4 regions of the Nonomuraea sp. NPDC050547 genome follow, and region 1 is predicted to be linked to each of the others. Evidence: riboswitches for the same ligand, from Rfam matches in the RefSeq annotation. Region 1 holds a riboswitch; each other region holds the start of a gene.
What was found. A riboswitch is a leader RNA that binds a small molecule or an ion and turns the genes downstream of it on or off. The one in region 1 is predicted to bind cyclic di-AMP.
Positions count from the first base shown of each region.

Region 1 (3,423 bases):
GCGCAACGTGGAGGAGAAGCTGGAGGTCTGAGGGCGTCGCGCGGCCGCCGTGGGGGAACGGCCGCGCGACGCGGGTCACCCGGCCGTGTGTTTCGTGATCTCTTCCACGAACCGCGACCAGAGTGGCTTGGGCAGATCGTGCCCCATTCCGGGGAACGTGACCAGTCTTGAGCGCGGAATTGCCGCAGCGGTTGCGTGGCCGCCGGCGACCGGAATGAGCGCGTCGTCCTCTCCGTGCAGGACAAGCGTGGGTACGGCCAGCCGGGCCAGCCTTTCGGTCCGGTCACCGGAGGCCAGAATGGCGGCCAATTGACGGGCCGTCCCCGCCGGGTCGTGCGCCCGGTCATAGGCGAGCCCCGCCAGCAGGGCGATCCGCTCGGTGTCCAGGTCGTATCCGGGCGAGCCGATCACCGCCCAGGTCCGCTGGGCCAGCGCGATCGCGGCCGCGCGGTCGGGCGGCGGGGGCGACATCAGGGCCGCGCCGGCTTCCGGCGTGGGCGGCGCGACCTGCGGTCCGGGCGTGGACATGATCGAGGTCAGCGTGCGCACCCGCCCGGGATGGTCGAGTGCGAGTTGCTGCGCGACCATGCCGCCCATGGACGCGCCGACGACGTGCGCGGCGGGCCAGCCGAGCGCGTCGATCAGCCCGGCCGCGTCCCGCGCCATGTCCGCCAGCAGGTACGGCGAAGCGGGCGATCCGAATTCCGGAACGCCCGCCTCGTGAAGATGCGTGGATTCACCGGCGTCGCGGTTGTCGAACCGGACGACGTGGTGGCCCTGCTCGGCGAGGAGCTCGCAGAACTCCTCGTCCCAGTGGATGAGCTGGGCGCCGAGCCCCATGATGAGCAGCAGCGGCCGTGCTTGTGGCGAGCCGAAGCTGTCGTAGACGATCTCGATGCCATTGACGGCGGCGCGCTGACCCATGAGGAACAGAATCACATTCTGTTCCTCGTGAGTAAAGAGGTCAGCGGTCGAACGCCTTGCGGATGCGGCCGCGGGCCAGGAACATGCCGCCGCTCAGGAGGGCCAGAGCGCTGATGAGGGCGAGCCCGCCCACGCCGTTCGACTCGGTCTCGCGGGTGGTGACCGCCGCGGCCAGCTCGGCCTGCGGCGCCTTGTCCTGCGCTGAAGCCTTCACAGGGGCCTTCTCAGGGGCCTGCGCGGGAGCCTTCTCGGCGACCTGGGCGGGAGCGGCCGGGGTCTCGGGCCTCTCCTCGTCCTTCTTCTCGGTCTTCTCCTCCGCGGTCACGACCGGGGGCGTGGCCGGCCGGGCGTCCTTGCGGGACCAGGCGCCGGTGGAGAAGGCGACGGGGTGGTTCTTCTTGCCCACGCCGGGGCCCCACTTGGTGATGACGTATTCGATCTTGATGTGTCCCTGGCCGCCGACGCCGTCGACGCTCAGCGAGCTGGAGTTGAACTTGCCGCCGGTCAGCGAGGCGAAGGTCTTGGCGTCGAGGTCGAGCATGATGCCCCTGTTCGACGGGACCCCGGGGCCGCGGTCGCCGACGAAGAACGGCTCCTTCTTGCCCTTGTAGATGACGTAGCCCTCGGTCAGGAGGGGCCAGCTCGGGCTGGCGGCCAGGCCCTTCTGCATGGGCTTGCCGGAGGCGGGAAGACCGGTGTCGCCGTTGCGGCCGGAGGCGTCGTCCCAGTAGTAGGAGGCGGTGGTGGAGCCCTTGAGAAGGGGCTTCTTCTCGGAGAAGTCATCCGCGTGTGCGGTTGCGCCGGTGCTGAGGGTGACCGCGCCGATGACGGCGACGGAGGCGAGCATGGTGAAAGAACGCATGCCAAAGCGGGAAGACATGAAGAAGAGAAGTCCTTTGTGCGGGGACAGGGGAAATGCGCTCGTCAAAGCGGCGTAGCCGGGCACAAAGCCGAACGGACGCTACGCGAAAGCGCGGGGGGAAAGCCTGGGGAAGGGGCCGCTCAGTAGGCGGCGGGTGAAACTACGCGGAATGGGGGTTCATCGCGGTGGTGCATGAAAAGATCAGTCCTCTCCATCGCGCCTACCGGGTTAGCTGACGGGTTCGGGCGTGGAGATGCCCTACCGACGCGTACGTCGGATTCACCCCAAGGAACATTGGTTCCCCGGTTCCCGCGGGTACGGGATTCGGCGCCAGCCGGCCGCCTCTTCCTGGTGAAGGGTCGGGTCGCCAGCTGGTAACGCTTAGGACTGTAAGTGCCAAAGACGGCAAAAGCAAAACAATCGCCATGAAACGGGCGAAGATCTACCTAAGAAGGTCAAGAAAAAGGGGGGTACGGCCAAGCCGTACCCCCTCAGAACGCCGACTCAGCCGCCGCTCTTGCGCCGGAACGAACGCTTGCTGGCAGCAGGGCCGTGTGCGCCGTGGATCTTTGACTGATCCGTGCCCCTGCCACCCGCACCCGAGTCGGAGTGCTGATTGCGCTTACGCTCCAGGGCCTCCCGGAACTTGCGCTTCATCTCGTCCTCGGGAGTTTCGCTGACTTCCGGCTCCGGTGTTTCCGCCATGAGGACCTCCTGGTGTTGGGGACCACAACAGCTTCGCACGACGGCCGACCTGACGCGAAACCGGGCACCGCGTCAGCCCAGCCTGGCCAGCTCCTCCTCGGTGAGCTCCAGGTCGGCGGCGGCCAGCGAGTCGAGGATCGTCGCCGGGCGGCTTGAGCCGGGAATCGGGATCACCACCGGGCTCCTGGCCAGCTCCCACGCCAGGCAGACCCGCTGCGGGGAGACCCCGCGCTCGGCCGCGACCTCCCCGAAGGCGGCGTGGCGGCGGCCGAGGCGGCCGACGTGGTTCATGCCGCCCAGCGGCTCCCACGGCAGGAACGCCACGCCGATCTCCTCACAGACGTCCACCTCCGGCTCGCTGCTGCGGAAGCTCGGCGAGTACTGGTTCTGCACGCTCACCAGCCGCCCGCCGAGGATCTCGTTGGCCTGCCTGATCTGGGCCGGGTTCGCGTTGGAGATCCCGGCCATCCGGATCTTCCCGGCGTCGAGCAGGTCCACGAGCGTGCCGATCGACTCCTCGTACGGCACCGCCGGGTCGGGCCGGTGATGCTGGTAAAGCCCGATCGACTCGACGCCCAGCGCCTTGAGCGAGCGGTCGCAGGCCCGCTTGAGGTACTCGGGCCGGCCGTCCACGTCCCAGCGCCCGCGCGGCCGGGTGTGCCCGCCCTTGGTGGCCACCAGCACCGCGTCCTTGTCGCCGCCCCAGCTCGCCAGCGCCTTGGCCACGATGCGCTCGTTGTGCCCGACCTCGGCCTCCGTCGGCGTGTAGGCGTCGGCGGTGTCGATCAGCGTGATCCCGGCGTCCAGGGCCGCGTGGATGGTCCTGATCGACTGCTCCTCGTCGGGCATGTGGCCCTCCACCGACATCGGCATCGCGCCGAGCCCGATGGCACTGACACTCATCTGACCGATCAGTCGTGTCTGCATGCGTC
Region 1 is NZ_JBITGW010000013.1:9,898-13,320, reverse strand. It holds gene ACIBHY_RS30110 (hypothetical protein) at 1-31, shown strand, start outside; gene ACIBHY_RS30105 (alpha/beta fold hydrolase) at 76-939, opposite strand; gene ACIBHY_RS30100 (hypothetical protein) at 965-1,786, opposite strand; cyclic di-AMP (ydaO/yuaA leader) riboswitch at 1,989-2,126, opposite strand; gene ACIBHY_RS30095 (DUF5302 domain-containing protein) at 2,291-2,491, opposite strand; gene ACIBHY_RS30090 (aldo/keto reductase) at 2,564-3,418, opposite strand; gene ACIBHY_RS30085 (class I SAM-dependent methyltransferase family protein) at 3,403-3,423, opposite strand, start outside.

Region 2 (3,423 bases), on a different contig from region 1:
GGCCGTACTCGGGCTGCTGCTGGCCGTAGCCGGGCTGCGACTGGGCCTGCTGGCCGTAACCGGGCTGCTGGCCGTAGCCAGGCTGCTGCTGGCCGTAACCGGGCTGGGAGCCCGGCTGCTGGCCGTACTCGGGCTGCTGCTGGGCCTGCTGGCCGTAACCAAGCTGCTGGCCGTAACCCGGCTGCGAGCCGGGCTGCTGGCCGTACTGAGGCTGCTGCTGACCGTATCCCTGCTGCTGGCCGTACTGGGGCTGCTGACCGTAACCCGGCTGGGAGCCGGACTGCTGTCCGTATCCCTGCTGGCCGTAGGGGTCGCCGTCTTGGCGGTAACCCACGACGGTCACGTCCGGGTCGGGCTCGCCCTGTGCGTGGCCCGCGTTGTGCTGTCCGTATTCGGGAGTCCCGGAGTTGTCGCCGGGGTCGTCCTGTGGATACGGCGGCTGTCCGGTGCTCACCGTGTCACCTCGCTTCGAGTGTGCATGTGGCACATGTCAGGACACATGCCTTCGCTGCCCAACGTATCGACATAGGTATCTACAATCACCTTTCCCTTTGGTCGAGGTCCGAGTCAAACGACGGCAGGTGGAGCAGCATCCTGGTGTTGCCCAGGGTGTTGGGCTTGACGTGCTCCAAGTCGAGGAACTCGGCTACGCCCTCGTCATAGGAGGCGAGCAGCTCGGCATAGACCTCGGGAGATACCGGCGTGCCCTGGATCGGGCGGAACCCATGCGCGGCGAAGAAATCCACCGCGAATGTCAGGCAGAACACCCGCCCCAGCCCGAGTTCGCGGGCCGTTCCGATCAAAGCGGTAACGATTTGGCCCCCGACCCCGAGACCGCGGGCGTCGGGGTCGACGGCCACGGTGCGAATCTCGGCGAGGTCCTCCCACAACACGTGCAGGGCACCGCATCCGACGACCTGCCCGCCACGCTCAGCCACCCAGAACTCCTGGACGTCCTCGTAAAGAGTGACCGTGGCTTTTTCCAGCAGGCGCGGCCCGGCTCCGGCATAGGTGTCGACCAGGCGCCTGATCGTCCGGACGTCCGGCGTGCGAGCTCGCCGCACGACGACCTCGATGTCGGGTACCGCCCGTTCGGCGACCTGTTCCATGGCACTTCAGAGTACAGACGCAATTACGGCTGCCCCCTATTTGCCCACCTACTTCCTCAACCATCTCATCCAGTGGACGAGCATGCCCGACAACAGCCGTCTCCCCCTCAACCACCAGGCGAATAGCCGGTGACGAGCAATGATTCCCCCGGTGACGCCGAACCTCACGTACGTCCCATGCACCCGCAAAGCGCACATAAAGTCGCTCCAGTACGGCGGAGCACGTGATCCCCCCGTGACACTTCGGTTGTGAAACCTCAACAGACTTGGCAGTTCTGGTTGAGCACGAACCTGGAGTGCACTAGTGTCCAGCGTCGATGTCACCCGCGTCCTTACGCGCGGCGGCACGCCTAATCCCCTCCCCTGGGGAGCCGGGGACCCGCCAGTGGCCGCAGGCCATCCGGGGTGAATCCGAGCCACGGCTCGGTAGGGCTGCTCCGGCCCGAACCCGTCAGCTAACCCGGTAGGCGGCCACGAGAGGAGCTGGTTGGTGAAGCGCACGCGTAACCGTGAAGGGAAGCCCGCGGGCAAGCATGCCCGCCCTCCCGAACCAGGCATCAAGAAGCGGCTGGTCGTCCTGACGGCAGCCGTAGCCGCGGTGACGTTCACCGTCACGCCTCTCGGTTCCGCAGCCGCCGACCCGAAGCCGTCGCTCAAGCAGTTGTCGGAGCAGGCCGAGAAGCTCCACACGGAGATCGAGACGCTCAGCGAGCAGTTCAACGGCCAGCGCGTGAAGCTCAGGGACGCCCAGAAGGCCGTCGACGCCGCCAAGAAGACGCTGGCCTCCAGTGAGGCCGATCTCGCCACCAAGCGCCAGCGGGCGGGCATGCTCGCGCAGAGCGAGTACATGATGGGCGGCTTCAGCCGCGCCCTCGCCTTCGCCGCCTCCGACGACCCCGAGCTCTTCCTCGACCGCGCCGCGACCAGTTACGCGCTGGAGCAGCAGCAGGGCGAGGAGGTCAACCAGGTCACCCGCGCCAGGGAACTGGCCGAGAAGGCCCAGTCCGAGGCGAAGACCCGCATCGACAAGGTCACCGAGATCGTCGAGGACCTGGACGCGCGGCGCGACAAGATCGGCAAGCTGGTCAAGAAGGTCGAGAGCGACCTGTTCCAGCGGGCCATCGGCGAGGCCGGGCGGCCGGGCACCCGCGCGGTGCGGGTCAGCCTGCCGATCGCCGGCGCCGGCAAGGCGGCCGAGGCGGCCAGGTGGGCGCTGACCCAGCAGCTCAAGCCGTACGTGTGGGGCGCGGAGGGTCCCAGCTCCTACGACTGCTCCGGCCTGGTCATGGCGGCCTACCAGCGGGTCGGCATCTCGCTGCCGCATTACACCGGCGACCAGTGGACGGCCGGCACCCGCATCTCGCGCGAGGAGCTGCGCCCCGGTGACCTGGTGTTCTTCTACAGCGACCTGCACCACGTCGGCATCTACGTCGGCGGCGGCATGATGGTGCACGCGCCGCAGACCGGCGACGTCGTGCGCCTGGCGTCGATCTCCCGTCGCCCGTGGGCGGGCGCGGTCCGCATCGCGAACTGACCCCGCCGAAGAGACGGAACCAGGACCCCATGCCAGCCAAAACCGACCCCGCCGGTCGAACCGGCGGGGTCGGGTCTCAGCCCTGCTAGATCAGCTGGCGGCGTGCCGCCCAGGCCACCGCCTCGATGGCGGTGGCCACACCGATCCTGTCGCATATCCCTCGCAAACGGCGGCGTACCGTGCGTCCGCTGATCTCCAGCCGGCGCCCTACCCGATCGACCGTGACTCCCTTGGCCAGCTCGGCGAGCAAGGCTAAATCGGCGTGGCTCAGCTCAACGCCCTCGGTGAGCACATCCATCGGGAGCCCTCCCCCCAACAGCAGAACTCGCAGACGTATCGGACCGCGCAACGCGCTCGTCTCGCAGACGGTAAACGCATTCAGGAAAGGTCGTCAAGCTCGACAATTGCCCAGCTTGACCAGCTGTATTGACATGATCAAACCTATGTGAACTACTCGCCATATGTCGTCACACTTCGGGGCACGATGAGCGATCTCACTGATCCTTACAACGCCCCTCGGTCACCGACACTGACCCCCGCCGACGTGCTGGGATTCGATCCGTTCGATCCCGGGTTCCGGCGTGACCCGTACGGAAAGTATCGGGAGCTTCGCGAGCGTGGCGATTTATTTCATACCCGCGGCGGTTTGGTGGTAGCCACATCACACGAGCACGTCTCGGCGATGCTGCGCGACCCCCGCTTCGGCCACGGACACGTCCCGCCGGGCACCGATGACCCTGACCGGCCGCAGGTGTCCTTCCTGCGTCTCGACCCGCCCGA
Region 2 is NZ_JBITGW010000015.1:99,034-102,456, reverse strand. It holds gene ACIBHY_RS33750 (RDD family protein) at 1-454, opposite strand, end outside; gene ACIBHY_RS33745 (amino-acid N-acetyltransferase) at 540-1,109, opposite strand; cyclic di-AMP (ydaO/yuaA leader) riboswitch at 1,447-1,594, shown strand; gene ACIBHY_RS33740 (NlpC/P60 family protein) at 1,600-2,643, shown strand; gene ACIBHY_RS33735 (LuxR C-terminal-related transcriptional regulator) at 2,729-2,941, opposite strand; gene ACIBHY_RS33730 (cytochrome P450) at 3,293-3,423, shown strand, end outside.
Region 2: it holds a riboswitch for cyclic di-AMP, as region 1 does, so the genes downstream of both, ACIBHY_RS33740 (NlpC/P60 family protein) here and ACIBHY_RS30100 (hypothetical protein) in region 1, are expected to answer to the same signal.

Region 3 (3,423 bases), on a different contig from region 1:
TCCTTGACGGGCAGCGCGGTGAACACCGCGGTGCTGGAGGCGGCCAGCCTGAGCGCCGCCGCCGTCCCGAGGACCCTGCGCGGCAGTCCCGCCTTGTGCCTGGCCCTCAGCAGCGCCCGATACGGCCCCGCGGCCAGCAGCTCAAGCAGCCGGAGCGTGGCCAGCCCGTCGTCCACGATGACGATGCGGCCCGGCCGCGAGGTCAGCCAGCGCAGTTGCACCCGCCCGGAGAAGGCGTCACCGACCACCTGGACCGGTCGCGGCATCTCCTCGCTCGGCCTGGCCAGCTCGAGCCCGTCGGGCAGGTCGAGCCCGGCCAGCTCGCGGCGCGTGGCCACGAGTGCGCGCTGACGCGCCCTCGGCACGATGACCGTGCGCTCACCGAGCAGCCCGGCGTGGTGGGCCTCGACGGCGCAGAGCATCTGGAGCGGCGATTCCACCCAAGCCCATTGCTTCTTCACGACGGGTTCAAGCTAGCCCGGTCGCCTTAAGCCGCAGGGAACGCCATATGAACAATGGGTCGCATGAACTCGCTGCTGCTCAACACCGACGGTGTGCAGATCCCGCAGCTCGGCTTCGGCGTCTGGCAGGTGCCCGACGACGAGGCCGAACGCGCGGTCACCACCGCGTTTCAGGCGGGATACCGCCATATCGACACCGCCAGGCTCTACTACAACGAGGAAGGGGTGGGCCGCGCCTTCCGGGAGTCGGGGCTGCCACGGGAGAAGGTGTTCATCACGACCAAGCTCTGGAACGCCGACCACGGCCGCGCCGAGGAGGCCTTCGAGGAGAGCCTGGCCCGTCTGGGCCTCGACTACGTCGACCTCTATCTCATCCACTGGCCGGTTCCAGATCAGGACAAATACCTCCAGGCATGGAAGTCCCTGGAAAAGATCTACCGAAACGGCCGGGCGCGCGCGATCGGCGTATCGAACTTCGGCGTGGAGCACCTCACCAGGCTCATCGACGAGGCCGAGATCACCCCCTCGATCAACCAGATCGAACTGCACCCGAACTTCCCCCAGATCGAACTGCGCGCCTTCCACGAGGCCAACGGAATCCTCACCGAGGCGTGGAGCCCGCTGGGCCAGGGCAAGGGCCTGCTGAACGACCCCGCCCTCGCCACATTGGCCGGAAAACACGGCAAATCACCCGCGCAGATCGTGCTCCGCTGGCACGTCCAGCTCGGCAACGTGGTGATCCCCAAGTCGGTCACGCCGGCGCGGATCAGGGAGAACATCCAGGTCTTCGGCTTCACGCTCGACCCGGAGGACATGGCTGCCATAGGAGCCCTCAACAACGGCACCCGTCTGGGACCTGATCCGGCAAATTTTAACTGGATGGGATGACCGGCTGGTGCGGCCTTTTGGCCGCACCAAGCCTTGGATGGTCATTTATGAGTTTGTAATCCCCTTGCCCCATGTATTACCTTCAGGTCATCCAAGGCATACGTCCGGGCTACCCGTTCGTTGCCAGACCATCGCACACACATCACAGGCTTTGCCTGTGACCGCTGAATCCGCACCCTCGCGGAACCGGGGACCCAGGTCCTTTGGGGTGAATCGGCGCCACGCGCCGTAGGGCAGCTTCCATGCCCGAACCCGTCAGCTAACCCGGTAAGCGGCATGGAAGCAAGGAGTCACCCCACCCGATGGCGAAGCATCGTCTTACCCGTGCCCCCAAGATCGACCTCACCCGCGCCGCTCTCGGCGTGACCATCGCCGCCACCGCGGCGTTCGCGACACACCCCGCCCAGGCCGAGACGCACGCCGCGTCCGCCGCCGCCAAGGGCGTCCCGGAAACCGTCGTCCAGGCCGAGCCCGGCAAGAAGGCCGGCAGCGACCGGCCCAAGCCCACGGCGGCCCAGGTCCTCGCGCTGGCCAAGAAGCAGATCGGCACCCGCGAGGACTCCAGGGGCGGCGGCACCAAGTTCCAGAAGTGGTACATGTCCTCCCCCCGCGCCGCCGAGACCGTCAAGCGCGACGGCGGCAACCGCCAGGCCTACCTGAACGCCGCATGGTGCGCCATGTTCGTCAGCTGGGTCGGCGAAGAGACCGGCGCCCGCACCACCGTCGGCTGGGACGCCTACACCGTCACCCACGCCAAGTGGTTCAAGAACAACAACCGATGGGGCACCGGCGCGAAGCCCGGAGCCGTCGTCTTCTTCTCGTGGAGCGGCAGCAAGAGCCTCGACTCCATCAACCACGTCGGGTTCGTCATCAAGGACAACGGCAACGGCACCATCACCACCGTCGAGGGCAACACCGGCAACGGCAAGGTCGAGGAGCGCATCCGCCCCGCCTCCCAGGTCGTCGGCTACGGCTACCCCGACTACTCGGCTTAACTTCCCCTTCCCCCCACTCTCCCTCCCAGGAACGGCGCGCCCCCTCCCCCCGGGCGCGCCGTTCCCATGTCCGGCACCCTCCCGACCCCACCACCACACTCCCCCGCTGCTCCCGTGCACCCCTTCACCCGCCGCCACCCCCGCCCCGCCCCGCGCACACCCACCCCGCCCTGACACGCCCCGCCCCGCGCACCCCCTCGCCCCGCCCCGCGCACACCCATCCCGCCCTCACACCCCGTGGGCCCGTCCCACTCCCACGCACCCCTCACCTGCGCCGACTCCATCCGTGCGCGCCCCGATCCGCCAGCCCCTCCCACGGCCACGCCATCCCGCGAACCTCCGGCCATACAACCCGGCTCCCAGCCCACGCTCCCCCGGGACCTCAAGTCCCACCCCGGCGTTGTCTCATGACCGGGGAGGGAGTGGGCGGGTTAGGGTGACGGTGATCACGTTTGGAGGGGTCATGGGATGGACCGCAGCGGACATCGGCGACCTGTCAGGCCTGGCGGCCGTGGTGACGGGAGCCAACAGCGGCGTCGGGATGATCGCCGCGGGTGAGCTGGCCAGGCGCGGGGCCACCACCGTCCTGGCCTGCCGGGACGTCGCCAAGGGCGAGGCCGCCGCCCAGCTGATGAAGAAGGCGGCTCCCGACGCCTCCATCGAGGTCAGGCAACTTGACCTGGCCGATCTGGCCTCGGTCCGAGCGTTCGCCGCCGCGTACACCGGCGGGCTCGACGTGCTGGTCAACAACGCGGGCGTGATGGCGCTGCCGTACCGGCAGACCGTGGACGGGTTCGAGATGCAGTTCGGGACCAACCACCTCGGGCACTTCGCGCTCACCGGCCTGCTGCTGCCACGGCTGCTGGAGCGTCCCGACCCCCGCGTGGTGACCGTCAGCAGCGGCATGCACAAGACGGGCCGCATCGACTTCGACGACCTCCAGGGCGAACGGTCCTACCGCAAGTGGGCCGCCTACGGGCAGTCCAAGCTGGCCAACCTGCTGTTCGCCTATGAGCTGCAGCGCCGCGCCGCCGGCGCGCTGACCAGCGTCGCCGCCCACCCCGGCTACGCCGCCACCA
Region 3 is NZ_JBITGW010000002.1:245,325-248,747, reverse strand. It holds gene ACIBHY_RS05610 (hypothetical protein) at 1-440, opposite strand, end outside; gene ACIBHY_RS05605 (aldo/keto reductase) at 525-1,349, shown strand; cyclic di-AMP (ydaO/yuaA leader) riboswitch at 1,502-1,638, shown strand; gene ACIBHY_RS05600 (CHAP domain-containing protein) at 1,652-2,344, shown strand; gene ACIBHY_RS05595 (oxidoreductase) at 2,808-3,423, shown strand, end outside.
Region 3: it holds a riboswitch for cyclic di-AMP, as region 1 does, so the genes downstream of both, ACIBHY_RS05600 (CHAP domain-containing protein) here and ACIBHY_RS30100 (hypothetical protein) in region 1, are expected to answer to the same signal.

Region 4 (3,423 bases), on a different contig from region 1:
TTCCGGCAGCGCGACCAGCAGTTCGTCGTCGAGCAGCGGCACCAGTTCCAGGCCGGCGGGCTCGGGGTCCCACGAGGTGAGCAGCGCGAGGTCGGCCTCTCCCGCGAGGACGGCGGACGCGCCGCCGCCGCCGACGGTCAGGGACAGCTCGACCGCCGGGTGACGGGCGGCGAAGACGCGAAAGCACTCGGGCACGAACGCGGTGACGGCGCTCGGGAACGCCTGTACGCGCACCCGCCCGTGCTCGCCCGACGCGTGCGCGGCCAGCCGGGTCTCCAGCAGCGCGATCCCGTCGAGCACGTGCGCGGCCTGCTCCAGGGCGGCCTGCCCGGCGCCGGTGGGCCGTACGCCGCGTGGCAGGCGGTGGAACAGCAGCACCCCCGACCGGCGCTCCAGCGCGGCGATCTGCCGGGAGACGGCCGGCTGGGTCATGGACAGCGCCTCGGCGGCCGCCGAGAACGACCCGAGCCGTCCCACCTCTGACAGCACCTTCAGCGACCAGACGTCAAGCATGCATGGAGCTTATGTCTTTCATGCCGAACCCGCAGTGGTGCGCATGGATCGCTCGCTGCACGATCGGACCCATGGATACCTGGATTCTCTCCGCGCTGCCCGAGGCTCCCGCCCGCGTTCTCGACGCCGGTTGCGGCGACGGCGCGCTGGCCGGTGCGCTGATCGCGAGCGGCCACGACGTCACCGCCATCGACCTCGACCCGGCCGCGGCGCTCGCGGCGGGCGTGCCCGCCAAGCGCGCCGACCTGACCGTCTACGAGGACGACCCGTTCGACGTCATCGTGCTGTCACTGTCGCTGCACCACATGCATCCGCTGGAGGCCGCACTCGACCGGGCGGCCGCGCTGCTGAGGCCGGGCGGGCTGCTCGTGGTGGACGAGTTCGCCTGGGACTGGGCCGACGAGGCCGCCGCCACCTGGTTCTACGACGCCGGAACCCTGCTCGGCCGCTTCGACGGGCCCGAGCGCGACCCGATGACCCGCTGGCGCGAGGCGCACGTCGATCACTCGCCCGCGGAGGACATGCTCGACGCCATCGCCGCCCGGTTCGAGATCCGGCGGAGGCGGCGCGTGCCGTACCTGTTCCGCTATCTCGGCGGCGAGCACGCCGCGCGGCTGAAGGAGATCGAAGAGGTACGGCACACGCCGACGGGCTTCCGGCTGACCGCTGTGACGCGTGTGACAGGAGGGGCGAATGGGACCTGACTCACCCCTGGAGCTCCAAGTGTGAGGAGGGTCACATTTGAGTAACGGGACCCCGCTGTCCAGCAGGAGTTCCCGTCCTGACAGGGTCCTTTATCTGATCTTTACAACTTTGCCGGGACTTTGCCGGGCCATGAACCCGGGAGTACGTTCTGGCGTCGCGGCGAACAAGCCATGGCGCCGCGAACCGGCATCGGCCCCGTCCGGGCTCGATGAGGACCCATAGAGATCCGCCGGTCGCCCCCGTACGACCAGGGGCCGCGACCTGCCGAGTCCGTGCAGCCAGGAGGCACGGAGCCGGGGAACCACCGATCCCATTCCCCCGGGATCAAGGGGTGAATCGGCGCGTTCAGCGTGCCGTAGGGCGACTTCCAGGCCCGAATCCGTCAGCTAACCCGGTAGGCGTTCGTGGAAGAACCAAGGAGAAATCCTGTCTACCTCCCCGCACAACCCCCGTCTTGTTCTCGGTGGCGCGGCGCTCGCCATGACCGTGACGGCCGGAGGGTTCGCCCTCCATGCCCCGGCGGCCCAGGCGCGTACCACGGCCAAGACCACCACCTCGGCCAAGACGGCGACGCAGTCGACGACTGCCCGGCAGAAGAGCAAGGCCCGCAAGGCCGTCTCCGCGGCAAGGGCGCAGATCGGCGACCCGTACCGCTACGGCGGAACGGGACCCGGCGCCTTCGACTGCTCCGGTCTCGTCCAGTTCGCCTGGAAGAAGGCCGGAGTCAAGATCCCCCGCGTGACGCACAGCCAGTACGCGCGCATCAAGAAGAAGATCTCGTGGAAGTCTCTACAGCCGGGTGACCTGCTGTTCTTCCGCGGTCGAGGCCACGTCGGCATGTACGTCGGCAACGGCAAGATGGTCCACTCGCCGAGTTCCGGCAAGCGGGTGCGCATCGAGCGGCTCAGCGGATGGCGCAAGTCGTCCTTCGCGGGAGCCGTCCGGCCCGGTCTGTAGTCGCCCGGTCCGAAAGGCCCCGTCCCCTCCCGGGACGGGGCCTTCGCGCGTCCGGCTACCATCGGGGCCGTGGTCGTGAGCCGTCGCGCCGCGCTCGCGGCCCTCCTGGTCCTCACGCTGGGCTGCGCCCCCGAACGGGCGCCCGATGCGGAAGCGGACCTTCAGCGGCGCGCCGAGCGGGCGGCGGTGCGCGTCGCGGCGATCCTCGGCCAGCGGGTACGGCCCAGCGTCGAACTCGCCGAGGACGCCGCACACGCGGCGCGGACGGCCGGCGTGGGCTCGGTCGAGGGGCTGGCCGCGATCGCCCACGACGGCAGGGTCATCGTGATCCCGGAGAACTACGCCAAACTCACCCCCACCGGACGCGACGTCGTCCTCGCCCACGAGCTCACCCACGTCGCCGCCGGCACCGCCGGACTGCCCGCCTGGCTGTACGAGGGGTTCGCCGACTACGTGGCCTACAAGGACGCGGGCCTGGCCGTGCCCGTGGCGGCGGCCGAACTCGCCACCGAGGTACGGGCCGGACGGGTGCCAGGGAAACTGCCCGGGGCGGACGCGTTCGCGCCCGGGGCCGCGCGGCTGGCACAGTCCTACCAGGAGGCCTGGCTGGCGTGTCGCTTCCTGGCCGCGCGCTTCGGCGAGGACAGGCTGGTGAGGCTCTACCGCGACGCGCGGCGGCTGGGCGTGGAGCGGGCCCTGCCCCTGCCGTCCGGCGAGCTCGTCGCCGGATGGCGCGCCTATCTACGGGAGGAACTCGAGTGACCGATCAGCGGGACAAGGCCCCCGCGCGGGTACACCGGCAGGCCGGGATCGCCGCCGTCGCGCTCGGCGCCGTCGTGGTCGCGGTCGCCGCGTTCACCACGCCCTGGCGGGCGCTGCCGCCGGGAGCGCCCCGGGTCGCCCCCGATCCGGCCCGCGACTTCTCCGCCGCCGAGATCGCCAGGTCGCAGGCGTTCGACGCGGCCACCAGCGTGCCGTCGTACCTGTCGTTCGGTCTCACGATCCTGTTCGCCGGGCTGCTGGTCGCCACGCCGCTCGGCGCGAAGGTCCTCGGGCGGCTCAAGGGCCCGTGGTGGGTGCGGGTCGTGCTGGGCGTGCTGCTGCTCACCGTGCTGGTCGAGGTCGTGCGCTGGCCGCTCGGCATGTGGTTCGAGGTACGGCTGCGCGAGTTCGGCCTGTCCACGCAGGACTGGGCGGGCTGGAGCGGCGACCGGCTGAAGAACATCGCGGTCAGGGTCGTGCTGCTGT
Region 4 is NZ_JBITGW010000001.1:291,936-295,358, forward strand. It holds gene ACIBHY_RS01365 (LysR family transcriptional regulator) at 1-513, opposite strand, end outside; gene ACIBHY_RS01370 (class I SAM-dependent methyltransferase) at 585-1,217, shown strand; cyclic di-AMP (ydaO/yuaA leader) riboswitch at 1,471-1,634, shown strand; gene ACIBHY_RS01375 (C40 family peptidase) at 1,699-2,175, shown strand; gene ACIBHY_RS01380 (hypothetical protein) at 2,245-2,937, shown strand; gene ACIBHY_RS01385 (M48 family metallopeptidase) at 2,934-3,423, shown strand, end outside.
Region 4: it holds a riboswitch for cyclic di-AMP, as region 1 does, so the genes downstream of both, ACIBHY_RS01375 (C40 family peptidase) here and ACIBHY_RS30100 (hypothetical protein) in region 1, are expected to answer to the same signal.